DNA from 3 places in the Rhizobium sp. 05L429 genome. Region 3 is predicted to be linked to each of the others. Evidence: predicted binding sites of a transcription regulator. Region 3 holds the regulator's gene; each other region holds the start of a gene.
What was found. The regulator LexA, encoded in region 3, represses DNA repair genes until DNA is damaged. The targets are predictions, from matches to a motif close to TGTTCNNNNTGTGTTCNG.

Region 1 (3,536 bases), on a different contig from region 3:
ACCATCGCCTTCATCATCCTAGCCGTCTTCGCACTGTTCGGCTCCAGCGTGCTCGGCGTGCTCGGCATTTCCATCGGTGCCTTCCGGCTGGCGGGCGGCCTGCTGCTGTTCTGGATCGCTTTCGAAATGGTGTTCGAGAAGCGCCAGGACCGTAAGGAAAAGACCACGGAAGTGGCGATTACCAAGGATCATATCGAGAATATTGCCGTCTTCCCGCTGGCACTGCCGCTGATTGCCGGGCCGGGCGCCATTTCCGCGACGATCCTGCTGGGAGGCACCCTTCCCTCCACCGTCGAGCGGGCGCAACTGATCGGCGTTATCGCGGCCTGCTTGCTGATCACGTTGGTGGTGCTTTTCCTCGCCGACCGGCTAGACCGCTTCCTCGGCGTCACGGGCCGGGCAATCCTGACCCGCCTTCTCGGAGTCATCCTGGCAGCGCTTGCCGCCCAGTTCGTTATCGATGGGGCAAAATCGGCGCTCAACCTGATCAGCGCCACACCGACATGAAAACGGCGCCCTTGGGCGCCGTTTGCAAGACTACTGAACAAGACCGATCAAAACGGAATGTCGTCGTCGAGATCACGCGAGAAGTTGCCGCCGCCGGCACTACTACCGCCGCCGCTGCTTCCGCCACTACGTCCACCACCGCTACCGCTACGGCCACCGCCGGATGACTGCGCCGGCGCACCGTAATCGTCGCCATAACCGCCGCCACCGAAATCGTCGCCGCCACGGCCGCCGCCGAAGCCGGAGCCAGCACCGCCGCCCTCACCTCCGCGCCCGTCGAGCATCGTCAGCGTCGAATTGAAGCCCTGCAGCACGACTTCCGTCGAGTAGCGGTCGGCGCCAGTCTGGTCCTGCCACTTGCGGGTCTGCAGCGCGCCTTCGATATATAGCTTGGCGCCCTTCTTCACATATTGCTCGACGACCTTGCAGAGGCCTTCGTTGAAGACCACTACGGTGTGCCATTCTGTCTTTTCGCGGCGCTCGCCGGAATTGCGGTCGCGCCATGTTTCAGACGTCGCGATGCGGAGGTTGGCGATCGGCCGGCCATCCTGCGTGCGGCGGATTTCGGGGTCGGCGCCCACGTTTCCGATCAGAATTACCTTGTTCACACTGCCAGCCATATCATTTCACCTTACTGCCGCCCTGACCGGCGGCGTTCAAAACCATCGACATACTCTAAACCATAGAGGACAAGCGGTGCGCATCCAGCCCCGCTTAATCCACAAGGAATTTTGTTCTTTATTTGTTCTATTTATTCGCTATGATCCTGTCAACAGAATCGAAAACCTTTGTTGTTCCGGACATTCAGCCTCGACTCGCCCACCGGCATCACTACATAAGGGCTGTTATTCCCCCAAACGACTTGAAGCAGAGACGATGAGCGAACTGAAGACGATCTCCATCCGTGGCGCGCGTGAGCATAATCTGAAGGGCATCGACCTCGATCTGCCGCGCAACAAGCTCATCGTCATGACCGGCCTCTCCGGATCCGGCAAGTCCTCGCTTGCCTTCGACACGATCTATGCCGAGGGACAGCGCCGCTATGTCGAAAGCCTTTCGGCCTATGCGCGCCAGTTCCTGGAAATGATGCAGAAGCCCGATGTCGACCAGATCGACGGGCTGTCGCCGGCGATCTCGATCGAGCAGAAGACGACCTCGCGCAATCCACGCTCGACGGTCGGCACGGTTACGGAAATCTACGACTATATGCGCCTCTTGTTTGCGCGCGTCGGCGTTCCCTACTCGCCTGCGACGGGCCTGCCGATCGAAAGCCAGACGGTCAGCCAGATGGTCGATCGGGTGCTGGCTTTCGAGGAAGGCACGCGTCTTTATATATTGGCGCCGATGATCCGCGGACGTAAGGGCGAGTACAAGAAAGAGCTGGCGGAGCTCATGAAAAAGGGCTTCCAGCGCGTCAAGGTGGACGGCCAGTTCTACGAGATCGCCGATGCGCCTGTTCTCGACAAGAAGTACAAGCACGATATCGACATTGTCATCGACCGTATTGTCGTACGGCCGGATATGGCATCGCGCCTTGCCGACAGTTTCGAGACGGCGCTGAAGCTCGCCGACGGCCTTGCCGTTGCCGAATTCGCCGACAAGCCGCTTCCGCCCGAAGAAACCTCGGCCGGCGGCTCGGCCAACAAGTCGCTCAACGAGACGCATGAGCGTGTGCTGTTTTCGGAAAAGTTTGCCTGCCCGGTTTCCGGCTTCACCATTCCGGAGATCGAGCCACGGCTCTTTTCGTTCAACAATCCCTTCGGCGCCTGCCCGACCTGCGACGGTCTCGGCTCACAGCAGAAGATCGACCCTGATCTGATCGTGCCTGAGCCTGAGCGCACGCTGCGCGACGGCGCCATCGCGCCCTGGGCCAAGTCGACCTCGCCCTACTACAACCAGACGCTCGAAGCGCTCGGCAAGCATTTCGGCTTCAAGCTCGGCAGCCGCTGGAACGATCTCCCCGAAAAGGCCAGGGATGTCATCCTGAACGGCACCGAGGAGAAGATCGAATTCCATTATGCCGACGGCGCACGCACTTACACGACCTCGAAGAATTTCGAGGGCATCGTGCCCAATCTCGAACGGCGCTGGAAGGAAACMGATTCCGCCTGGGCGCGCGAGGATATTGAGCGCTTCATGTCGGCAGCCCCCTGCCCGTCCTGCAACGGCTATCGCCTGAAGCCTGAGGCGCTCGCCGTGAAAATCAACAAGCTGCATATCGGCGAAGTCACCCAGATGTCGATCCGCATCGCTCGCGACTGGTTCGAGACGCTGCCGGCGACCTTCAACGCCAAGCAGAATGAGATTGCCGTGCGGATTCTCAAGGAAATCCGCGACCGCTTGCGGTTCCTGAACGATGTAGGCCTCGAATATCTCAGCCTGTCACGCAATTCCGGTACGCTGTCAGGCGGTGAAAGCCAGCGTATCCGGCTTGCCTCGCAGATCGGCTCCGGCTTGACCGGCGTTCTCTATGTACTCGACGAGCCGTCGATCGGCCTGCACCAGCGCGACAATGCACGGCTTCTCGACACGCTGAAGCACCTGCGCGACATCGGCAACACGGTCATCGTCGTAGAGCATGACGAGGACGCGATCCTGACGGCCGACGATGTGGTCGATATCGGCCCGGCAGCCGGCGTGCATGGCGGCCAGGTAGTGGCGCATGGCACGCCGCAAGAAATCATGGCCAATCCGAAGTCGCTGACCGGGAAATATCTCTCCGGCGAACTTGGCGTGACCCTGCCCGACGAACGCCGCAAGCCGAAGAAGGGCAAGGAGATCAAGGTCGTCGGCGCCCGCGGCAACAATCTGAAGAATGTCACGGCGGCAATTCCGCTCGGCGTCTTTACGGCGGTGACGGGTGTTTCGGGCGGCGGCAAGTCCACCTTCCTGATCGAGACGCTTTACAAGTCGGCGGCGCGTCGCGTCATGGGTGCGCGTGAAATCCCTGCCGATCACGATCGCATCGATGGCTTTGAGCATATCGACAAGGTGATCGACATCGATCAGTCGCCGATCGGTCGCACGCC
Region 2 (4,856 bases), on a different contig from region 3:
CGTTTCCGCCTTGTCGATCTTGGCGGCATAGAGCACGCCTTCGGCAGGCTGCGGTGTGAGCGGCAGATCGTCCATCTCCAGCCTGACCATGGCTTCTGCCATGGCTTTGGCGCCGACATGCATCAGCCTGTCGTGCAGTTCGCCTGCCGTCATATTGGCACCGATCTCGACTTCCCGGGTCAGTGCCACGTCGCCTGTATCGAGGCCCTTGTCCATCTTCATGACCATCATGCCGGTTTTTGCGTCGCCCGCCATGATCGCCCGCTGGATGGGGGCCGCGCCACGCCAGCGCGGCAGCAGCGAGGCATGGCCGTTGTAGCATCCGTAACGCGTGCCGGTCAGGATAGCTTCGGGCAGCAGCAGCCCGTAGGCGACGACGACGCCGACATCGGCACCCAGCGCGCGGAAGCGCTCACGCTCTTCGGGATCTTTGAAATTGATTGGTGTGAAAACCGGCAGGCCGAGCAGTTCGGCCGCATGGTGCACCGGCGATTTCTGAAGATCGAGCCCGCGCCGCCCGCCCGGCCGCGGCGGCTGGGTATAGACGGCAACGATCTGGTGGCCGGCGTCGACGAGCAGGCGCAGCGTCGGGACGGAGAAGTCGGGCGTTCCCATGAAAACAATACGAAGAGACATTCTATCTCGCCAATTGAGGATCAGCCGTCTTCAAACGGGTTTACGAGCTTGAGATCAAGCCCTTCGAAGCCTTGTATTCTCCCGCCTTGGCGGTTCAAAGCGCCTTAGACTTGGCGGACTTGGTGAACTTCTTGATCACCATCTCGCGCTTCAGCCTCGAGATATGATCGATGAAAAGCACGCCATTCAAGTGATCGATCTCGTGCTGGAGGCAGGTCGCCAGAAGCCCGTCAGCCTCCACGCTCTGCTCCTTGCCTTCGCGGTCGAGATATTTGGCGGTAACCTTGGCGGGCCGTTCCACTTCAGCATAATAATCGGGAATGGAAAGGCAGCCTTCCTCATAGACGGAACGTTCGTCCGAGGAGCTGACGATCTCCGGATTGATGAAGACGAGCGGCTGTTTTTCCTCGCCTTCCTTCGAAAGATCGATGACGAGCATCCGGCGCGCAACACCGACCTGGATTGCGGCAAGGCCGATGCCCGGTGCGTCATACATAGTGTCCAGCATGTCGTCGACAACGCGCTGGAGATCAGCATCAACCCGCTCGATCGGCTTGGAAACCTGACGGAGAACGGGATCGGGAAGAATGATGAGTGGCTTGATGGTCATGGCGTTCCCATAACCCATCTTTTCACACTAGGGAATTATCCGCCGGGCAGGGATTGCGGTTTTTTGCAGCGCCTGCCCGGTTTTCGCCCGGATTGTCAGGCTGCGCGGCGAGCGGCACGAGCAACCTGACGGCCTTCGGCGCTTGCACGGAAACGCTGCAGCAGTTCAATGAGGTTTTCGACCCCATCCTTCAGCTTGCGGGTTTCGGCCGAGGTACGCTCGACCATGCCGGAATTCTGCTGGGTGATGGTGTCCATATTACGGATCGCTACGCTCACCTCGTTGACGCCCGTTGCCTGATCGCGCGCGGCAGCCGCAATATCGGCAACGAAGCTGTTGATGATGTCGATTCGGCTGATCATGTCGCTCAGCGCCTCACCGGTGCTGCTGACGATGTTCACCCCCTCGTTCACCTGTGTCGAGCTTTCGGAGATCAGATTCTTGATCTCCTTGGCGGCATCGGCCGTGCGCTGCGCAAGCTGACGGACTTCCTGTGCGACGACGGCGAAGCCCTTGCCGGCATCACCGGCGCGGGCGGCCTCGACGCCGGCGTTCAMCGCCAGCAGGTTGGTCTGGAAAGCGATCTCATCGATGACGCCAATGATCTTGGCGATTTCGGTGGAAGACTTCTCGATACCGGCCATGGCCGAAACGGCGCTGTTGACGAGTTCGCCGGAATTCTTGGCTTTTTCCTGTGTTTCGCGCACGGCGCCGGACGCCTTCTCGGCATTGGCGGCGGTCTGGCTGACGCTGACGGAGAGCTGCTGTAGCGCAGCCGAGCTTTCTTCGACGCCCGCAGCCTGCTGCGCGGTGCGCAAGGCAAGATCGTCCGTTGCCTTCGACATCACATCGGCGCCTTCGAGAATGTGACCGGACGTCGTGCGGACGGAAGTGAAGGAATTGCGAAGAGCGTTGACGGCCCTGTTGTAGTCCTCGGCCATCTCCCGGAAATTGCCGGGCAGATCGGCAGGAAGGGTCGCCTCGAGATCGCCGCGCGACAGCGCTTCGAGGCCGCGGCGCAGATGTTCCAGTGCCAGCGCCTGATCGGCTTCGGAGCGAGCGCGTTCTTCTTCCAGCGCCTGGCGCTTTTCTTCAAGCGCCTGGAGATAGACGGAGATGGAATAATCCATGTCGAGCATCGCAGCCTTGATGACGGCGGTCAGCTTTTCGGCAAGCGCCTTTCCTTGCTGGCGGGCAAAGAGCGATGGCCACTGCTTTTCCATCAGGCCCCGGACGAGCTCCGACATGACAAGCGCATAGCCGCCAATATACCAGCGCGGCTCTAGGCCGATGCGGGCATGGGTGCGGCCGACGGCCGTGACGCCATTCACATAGCTCTGGTCGAAATTGCCACCGGAAAGATTGCCCCAATGTTCCTGCTGACGCTTCTTGGCGTGACCCATATGGGCCTTGTCGGAAAAGAAGCCTGCAACAGCCGGAGTCTTGGCAAGCTTATTGTAGAACTTGTCCAGGGCGCCGCCGAGCAGCTCGGAGATCGCCGGCCGCAGCTCCCGCAGATTCTTGCGTGCCTCATCGTCGAGCTCAATGAAGTCAAGGCGCTGCTTGAGGGCATTATCGGTCTGCTGGGGAGTCATGGAGGATCTCTATCTGGCGCGGATGCGGAGGGGAATTTCCGCGCCAGATTTGGCGAATATGGTTTAGCAATCGTTAAGTATGCCCGCTAATTTTTCTCAGATTACAGCGAAGTAGCGCTGACGGCGCCTGACAGGCCGGCGCGGATTGTTCACGTTTTGATCTGGATATCGCTGTCCATTTTGTTATGGTGCAATATGACCATGACACCCGACTCACTCACCTTCTCCCTGCCCGTGCCGAACCCGGCCATGCTTGCAGTCGCGGGCGCCGCGCTCGCCGTTCTCATTCTCGTGGCGATCGTGTTTGCCTTTCGCAATGCCGGCATCCGCCGCGAGGAGGCGGAGGAGGCCAATCTTCGCGCCACAGAAAGCGAAGCGCGCATGGGCGAGCTTCTGAAAATCCAGGCGGAGATGCAGGGACGCATCTCGACCATGACGGAGGTCTTCGGTGCACGGCAGGCCGAGCTCAATCATGCGATCAACCAGCGGATCGACGGCATGTCACAGCGCATGAGTTCGACGCTGACCGAGCAGACGAAATCGACGCATGACAACCTGCAGAAACTGCAGGAGCGCCTGGCGGTGATCGATGTAGCCCAGAATAATATCCAGACGCTCGCCAAGGATGTCGTCGGGCTGCAGGCCATTCTTTCCAACAAGCAGACGCGTGGGGCTTTCGGCCAGTCGCGTATGGAAACGATCGTCGCCGATGGCCTGCCAATGGGCGCCTATACCTTCCAGCAGACGCTTTCCAATGGCTCGCGACCTGACTGCACGATCCGAATGCCGAATGGGGCACCACCGCTCGTCATCGATGCCAAATTTCCGCTCGAAGCGTGGAACGCGATCCGTGATGCAGGCGGCGCGGACGCCGGCAAGCTTGCCGGCCAGCAGTTTCGTCGCGACATGGAAGTCCATATCAAGGATATTTCCGACAAATATCTGATTCAGGGCGAGACGCAGGAGACGGCTTTCCTCTTCGTTCCCTCGGAATCGATCTTCGCTGAAATTCACGAGAATTTCGAAGCGATCGTGCAGAAGGCTCACCGCGCACGCGTCGTCATCGTCTCGCCTTCGCTCCTGATGCTGTCGATCCAGGTCATTCAGGCTGTGCTGAAAGACCAACGTATGCGGGCGCAGGCGCATGTCATCCAGGGTGAAGTTGCCCTGCTCATGGACGATCTCGGCCGGCTCGACGAGCGCGTGCGCAAGCTGCAGGGACATTTTTCCCAGACGCAGCGCGACGTGGACCAGATTATTACCTCGGCGGACAAGCTTACCAAGCGCGGCGCGAAGATCGAGGCGCTGGAATTCGAGGCAGGCGGCGACGGCAAGCCGGCGCAAGTGAGCGAGCCGGCGGCGAAATCAGTCGAAAGCAGGACCGGACTGCTCAAGCTCAGGGTGGTTGACGAGGAGTGATCGCTTCGGCAGTGTCGCGACCCGAAGCAAGGGACAGACATTCCATGATCACAGTTTTCGGCTCCATCAACATGGACCTTATCGCCACCACCGAGCGCCTGCCGAAGCCCGGAGAAACGGTTGCCGGCAATAGCTTTGCAACGGCTGCCGGCGGCAAGGGTGCCAATCAGGCGCTCGCCGCCCGCCGCGCGGGCCGCTATGTCCATATGGCGGGCGCTGTCGGCAAGGATGCCTTTGCCGAAGGCGCCCTTGAACTGCTCGACGGCGCCGGCACCGATCTTTCGCGCGTCAGCCATGTCGAGGGGCCGACGGGCACGGCCCTCATTCTCGTCGGCGGCGACGGCGAAAACATGATCGCGGTCATTCCCGGCGCGAACGGCAAGGTCAGCGGTGGCAATGCCGAGGCCGCCGTCAACGCCATGAATGAAGGCGATATTCTGATGCTGCAGCTTGAAGTTCCGGTCGAGGCGGTCGAGCGTGCGCTTACTGCCTCCCGTGCCAAGGGCATCACCAGCATTCTCAATCTTGCGCCGCTCATTCCGGATGCGCCGCGACTCGGCCGGCTGGCCGACATCGTCATTGCCAACGAGACCGAA
Region 3 (6,542 bases):
AGCGAAACCTGGGCACCGACGATGCCATGGCCGCCGTAGAAATGCTTCTCCTTGGAGAACATATGCATGGAACCGCCCTTCCCGTGGGAATAGCCGTTGCGACGCCCGGTCAGTTCAGCCATGACGCCGCGCGCTTCCATGCCGGTAGCCAGCATATGGCCGTGGTCGCGATAGGCGGTGATAACCTGATCACCTTCCTTCTGGGCCATCTGCATGCCGACGACGACAGCTTCCTGGCCGATGTAAAGGTGACAGAAACCACCAATGAAGCCCATGCCGTAAAGCTGGCCCGCTTTTTCCTCGAAACGACGGATAAGCAGCATCTCGCGATATGCCTTGAGCTCCTCGTCCCGATCGAAATCGGCGATAGGACCGCCGTTCGATATCTTGCCTGCGGATTTCGCACTGTTTTTGCGGCTGGAAACGGTCGCGGTTTTGCGCAACGCCATTCAACCCTCCCTATGGGTTTATCGGTTCTCAGGTGGCGCGTACCATAGGGAAGAAAAATGACCACAGCAATGCCATAATTGCATGGCTCATATTCGCAGGTAAATTATTGATAAAGAACGAGAATTCTGGATTAACCTAAATTCGGTTAATTGCGGTAGTGATTGTAAATTACAATCTCGTCTGCGCGCGACATATTGAGCTGATACCGCGCCTTTTCGTCGAGCATATCCTTGTCCAGCGAGCCGTCGCTAAGAAGTGCAACCTGCGCTTCGAGATGCTCGCGCCTGGTCTTCAGCACAACCAATTCCTTCTCGCGCGCGATACGTTGGCGCTCGAACGCCTCCGTCGCACGCAGACCATAATCACCATGGATGCAATGATAGCCGAAATAGGAGAGGAACGCGACCGCCATGGCCGGAATGACGAAGCGACCGGTCTTTCTCTTCTTATGATGCTTTGTCCACATACACGCATGCTCTGTAACGCATTACCAATCCCTTCAATTTACCGCGCAGAGATTAACCGTTCATTGACTCAGACTTGACGCAACAAAAAACCCGCGCCAAGGCGCGGGTTCCAAATGCCTGATTCATAAGATCGTATTAGCCGCGAATGATGGAACGGCCGGCATACTCAGCCTGAGGGCCAAGGCCTTCTTCAATGCGGATAAGCTGATTGTACTTGGCAAGACGATCCGAGCGCGACAGAGAGCCGGTCTTGATCTGGCCGCAGTTGGTGGCAACTGCGAGATCGGCGATCGTGGAGTCTTCCGTCTCGCCCGAGCGATGCGACATGACGGCGGTGTAGGCTGCCTTGTGCGCGGTGTTGACGGCGTCGAGCGTTTCCGTCAGGGAGCCGATCTGGTTGACCTTGACGAGGATCGAGTTGGCAACGCCCATGCGGATACCGTCACGCAGACGAGCCGAGTTGGTGACGAACAGGTCATCGCCGACAAGCTGGCACTTCTTGCCGACAAGATCGGTCAGCGTCTTCCAGCCTTCCCAATCGTCTTCTGCCATGCCGTCTTCGACGGAAATGATCGGGTACTTGCCGACGAGTTCGGCGAGGTATTCGGCCATTGCGCCCGGTTCGAGCGTGCGGCCTTCGCCTTCCATTACATACTTGCCGTCCTTGAAGAACTCCGTCGAGGCGCAATCGAGGCCGAGATAGATGTCCTCACCCGGCTTGTAGCCGGCTTTCTCAACCGACTTCATGATGAAGTCGAGGGCTTCCGGAGCGCTCTTCAGGCCCGGTGCAAAACCACCTTCGTCGCCGACATTGGTGTTGTGCCCCTGGGCAGCGAGTTCCTTGCGCAGCGTATGGAAGACTTCCGAGCCCATGCGGACGGCTTCACGGATCGAATCTGCGCCAACCGGCAGGATCATGAATTCCTGGAAGTCGATCGGGTTGTCGGCATGAGCGCCGCCGTTGATGATGTTCATCATCGGAACCGGCAGAAGGCTTGCCGAAGCACCACCGACATAACGGTAGAGCGGCAGGCCGGAAGCCTCCGCGGCGGCCTTGGCGACAGCAAGCGAAACGCCGAGGATGGCGTTGGCGCCGAGGCGTGACTTGTTCGGCGTACCGTCGAGCTCGATCATGATCTTGTCGATCTGAATCTGGTTTTCAGCATCGATGCCGCCGATCGCGTCGAAGATCTCGGTATTGGCGGCTTCGACGGCCTTTTCGACACCCTTGCCGAGATAGCGCTTGCCGCCGTCGCGTAGTTCGACAGCTTCATGCGCGCCAGTCGAAGCGCCCGAGGGAACAGCCGCACGGCCCATGCTGCCGTCTTCGAGATAGACATCGACTTCGACGGTGGGGTTACCACGGCTATCGAGAATCTCGCGGGCTATGATATCGGTAATTGCAGTCATGGTTTTTTCCTGCTCGGTGGGTGGATAAATCGTTTGAAACCGTCTTAATCGAAGGTGCGCAAATTACAATGGCAGTTTGCGGCACCCTTCGGCATGCAGTTCCACTCGTCGCTATATTACGATCATGTCAGGCTTTTGACTGTCAGCCTTTAGCGATCGCGTCGAAAGCCAGCAGCTTTTCCAGAAGCCGCGGCATATCCTTGAGATAGACCATGTTCGGGCCGTCGCAGGGCGCGTTATCCGGGTCCTGATGGGTCTCGATAAAGACCCCGGCAACACCGACCGCCACGGCAGCGCGCGCGAGCGTCTCCACGAATTGCCGTTCTCCGCCGGACGTTTCCCCCTGCCCACCCGGCTGCTGGACCGAATGAGTGGCGTCGAAGATAACTGGCGCACCGGTGGCTGCCATGATCGGCAGGGAGCGCATGTCGGAGACCAGCGTGTTGTAGCCGAAGGAAGCGCCGCGCTCGCACAGCAGAATGTTCGGATTGCCACTCTGATTCAGCTTGCCGAGCACATTCTTCATGTCCCAAGGCGCCAGGAACTGGCCCTTCTTGACGTTGATGACGCGGCCCGTCTTGGCAGCAGCCACCAGAAGATCAGTCTGGCGAGACAGGAAGGCCGGTATCTGCAGGATATCAACGACCTTCGCTACTTCGGCGCATTGTTCTTCGCTGTGAATGTCGGTGAGAACCGGAATGCCGAGTTCCTTCTTGAGATCAGCGAATACTTCCAGCCCCTTCTCAAGGCCGACACCGCGTTTGCTCGACAACGAAGAGCGATTGGCCTTGTCGAAAGACGTCTTGTAGACAAGCCCTATGCCGAGCTTGGCGCACAGTTCCTTCAATGTGCCGGCCACCATGAACGCATGGTCGCGGCTTTCCATTTCGCAGGCGCCGGCGATCAGCGACAAGCGGCCGGTATTGGAGAAGGTGACCTTACCGGCGCCCTCGCCGACCGTCACCTGGGAATTGGTATTGGAGCTCATGATGTTTCCTCGAAGGCGAAGAGCACGCCCTGGCCGGGCGCGGGCTTCACCAGAATACGGTTGCCCTTGCGTGTATAGGTCACCCCGTTAGCAGCCAAATGCGCTTCTGTCACGGCAAGATCGCCCGCATGGAAAAGGATCGCCCGCCCACGCAGGCCGCGATCGGTGTCCGGCGTCGCCAGATCGAAATAGGCCTCCAGACCCGCCGGGTTCATCAGACTGATTTTTGTGTTTGCCAGAGCAACTCTCACCCCAAAACCGGTCTCATCTGCGGCGTCGGCTCTTGCCACGCCACGGACGAATTCGCCGAAGGCCGAAGGCTCGGGCGCGGCTAGAACTATCTCGGCAATTCCGGTTACGCCGTTGACGTGAGCTTCGAGCGCGCTGCGGTCAGCAGGGAGCGGATTGACGCGCTCGACGGCGAAGAGAAAGAAATCCGGTGCMCGGAGGTCACCGGCGAAGGCGAGCCGGAAGCCGGCAATGCTCTCCGTGCCATCCGGCATTTTCACGGGACGTTCGAACTGCAACACAGAACCAGCGCTAATGCCGCCTTTAACGAATCGAGCATGTTCATGCTTTGCATCCGCGGCACTGAAGGCGATAGCAGACAGGCCCTCGCTGCCGCAGCGAAAACGAAAGGCCTGATCGCGGGCTGTGAAGACATTGCCATCACGCGCCGTCCTGTCGCTCTCCTCGACACTGGCGACGCCGAGCGGCTCGAGATAGCTCCTGTCGGCGAAGAAAACGCAGGCATTTTCCGTACCGAAGGGATGGCGCGCGTCCGGAGCGACGGTGAAGCCCAGCTTGCCTAACCTCTCGCGTGCAAGGGCGATATCGGTAACCGGCAAAACGAGATGATCGATCGCAAGCGTGTCTTGGGTCATCAGCTACTCTCCAGCAATCACAAGGAGATGTGCTTCAACAAGCCTTACGAAGCAAGGCCGGACGGGCCGGGCGCCGACAAAAATAAAATTCTCAACACAATGGGGAGAAATTTTACGAAAATTTAGCCACTTGCGGAACACATATGGAACATATAGTGTCCGTTCTGGATTTGTTTCAATACTGGGGTCACACGCCGATGCTCACGCGCAAACAACAGGAACTTCTTCTTTTCATTCATGAAAGGATGAAGGAATCCGGCGTTCCGCCATCTTTCGACGAGATGAAGGACGCCCTGGATCTGGCCTCGAAATCCGGCATTCATCGGCTGATCACGGCGCTCGAAGAACGCGGCTTCATTCGCCGGCTTCCGAACCGGGCGCGTGCGCTCGAAGTCATCAAGCTGCCGGAAGCCTACAGCTCGAGCCTACAGCCAAGGCGCGGCTTTTCACCAAGCGTCATCGAAGGCAGCCTCGGCAAGCCGCAACCTGTTGCGCCTCCCGCCGCGGCAAAGTCAGCACCTGCGGCCGACAACGGCAATTCGGTTTCCGTGCCGGTCATGGGGCGCATCGCTGCCGGCGTGCCGATTTCGGCAATCCAGAACAACACCCATGACATCACCGTTCCCGCCGATATGCTTGGCTCCGGCGAACATTATGCGCTCGAAGTTCGTGGCGACTCGATGATCGAAGCCGGCATCTTCGATGGCGATACCGTCATCATCCGCAACGGTAGCACGGCCAATCCGGGTGACATCGTCGTCGCACTCGTCGATGAAGAGGAAGCGACGCTCAAGCGCTTCCGCCGCAAGGGCGCATCGATTGCGCTCGAAGCCGCAAACCCCGCTTACGAGACCCGCATTTTCCCGCCGGATCGCGTCAAGGTCCAGGGCAAGCTCGTCGGCCTCATTCGTCGCTATCACTGACCGGTGACCGGTMAACATCAGCGAATGTGTCGCTACGCCAGTCATAGGCACGGTGGCGCATCCAGGGCCGTGGTAATGCGTCGAATGTAGCGGCAACCGCAACTCCGCCATCTGTGAAACGAAGCTCGATCGAGCCTGTCTTGCGCAATGTTTCGCCGGTAAAGAGCAGAGCTCCGGATCGGCAGCCGTCAAGACGCAGACGGACAGGGGTGACGACGATATCGGCCGTATCGCAGGCAGGGCCCAGATAGGCTGCATTGTCGATAACCGTCAGTTTCTTTCCATTGCCGAGCATGATGGCGCACCAGGCACCTTTCAGGCACGAGAACCGTGACGGCGAACCGATCGCGACACGTCTTATCGATTCTCTGGCTTCATTCTGTTGATCCCGCGAGAGCTGCAGTCTTTTGCCTTCGGGCGCAGTGGGCCTGTTGGCAGCTTCCAGCATGACTGGCTTCCTGTGCTCTTCGATGGCAAGCGCCCGCTGCCATTGTTCGAAGATGAAGGCGGGTGGCTTTTCGCGGTTCGAAGCTATCGCCTCTCCATCGACAACAGCAACGAGGCTACCGTCTTCGGCAATGGCGATGTCGGGCATTGCCTCTGATGGCAGCGCCGCGACAGCAAGCGTGGAGAGAGCGACGATTGCCGTTCCGATATGCCGCAGTCGAGTTCTGAGGAGGGTCAGCAGCAGAAAACCGAAAACAGCCGTCGGGAAGTACCAACCCGGCAAACGGCCCACATCGATATTGCCACCCCAGCTCGATACCGTCTTTGCGATTGTAATCACCAGATCCAGCCCGAAGCCTGCCACATGCCATGCCCAGCCGTCCAGGCCAAAGGGCATCAGCAGCATCGCCAGCATCCCAGCCGGCATGACGATGAAGGAAATCACCGGCATGGCCGCGAGATTTGCCGGCAGGCCATAGGCTGTCAGCCGGTGGAAATGCTCGATCGAAAACAGCGCGGTAGAGAAGCCGCCAATCAGCGACGTCAGGAAAATGCCACCAAAGAAACCGCCGACCACGAAGAGGGGCTTCATGACCGGCAGGTTGGCAAAGACATTCTCCCACATCGGCCGGCCTTTCCAGAGATCGTAGCCGGCGACCAGGGCAAGTGTTGCGGCAAAGGACATCTGGAAGCTCGGCCCCAGCACCTCCGATGGCGAGATCGCAAGGATCACAAGAGCGGATAGCGCCACGTTTCTGAGGCTGATCGATGGCCGGTCAAAGAAGACGGCAACCAGCATGATGGCCATCATGATGAAGGCACGTTCGGCGGAGACGGCAAAGCCGGAGATCAGATAGTAGGCCGTCACCGCCGCGAGCGCACCGGCCGCCGCGATTTTCTTGGTCGGCCACGCCTGGGCAATGCCGGGAAAAAGGCTAAGGACGACGCGCAGGCCGACAAAAAAGATGCCGGC

Region 1: the regulator LexA is predicted to act here: its motif matches at 1,240-1,257, upstream of uvrA (excinuclease ABC subunit UvrA).
Region 2: the regulator LexA is predicted to act here: its motif matches at 2,988-3,005, upstream of AC1DNW_RS26015 (DNA recombination protein RmuC).

Annotation. Positions count from the first base shown of each region.
Region 1 covers NZ_JBFTNV010000012.1:106,295-109,830, forward strand. Annotated here, with positions in the region: gene AC1DNW_RS15035 (MarC family protein) at 1-507, shown strand, start outside; gene AC1DNW_RS15040 (single-stranded DNA-binding protein) at 555-1,127, opposite strand; gene uvrA (excinuclease ABC subunit UvrA) at 1,384-3,536, shown strand, end outside.
Region 2 covers NZ_JBFTNV010000029.1:77,992-82,847, forward strand. Annotated here, with positions in the region: gene fmt (methionyl-tRNA formyltransferase) at 1-636, opposite strand, end outside; gene def (peptide deformylase) at 731-1,246, opposite strand; gene AC1DNW_RS26010 (methyl-accepting chemotaxis protein) at 1,342-2,841, opposite strand; gene AC1DNW_RS26015 (DNA recombination protein RmuC) at 3,037-4,260, shown strand; gene AC1DNW_RS26020 (ribokinase) at 4,305-4,856, shown strand, end outside.
Region 3 covers NZ_JBFTNV010000018.1:115,184-121,725, reverse strand. Annotated here, with positions in the region: gene pdhA (pyruvate dehydrogenase (acetyl-transferring) E1 component subunit alpha) at 1-449, opposite strand, end outside; gene AC1DNW_RS19875 (FtsB family cell division protein) at 596-916, opposite strand; gene eno (phosphopyruvate hydratase) at 1,053-2,327, opposite strand; gene kdsA (3-deoxy-8-phosphooctulonate synthase) at 2,470-3,315, opposite strand; gene AC1DNW_RS19860 (VOC family protein) at 3,312-4,199, opposite strand; gene lexA (transcriptional repressor LexA) at 4,397-5,122, shown strand; gene AC1DNW_RS19850 (ComEC/Rec2 family competence protein) at 5,103-6,542, opposite strand, start outside.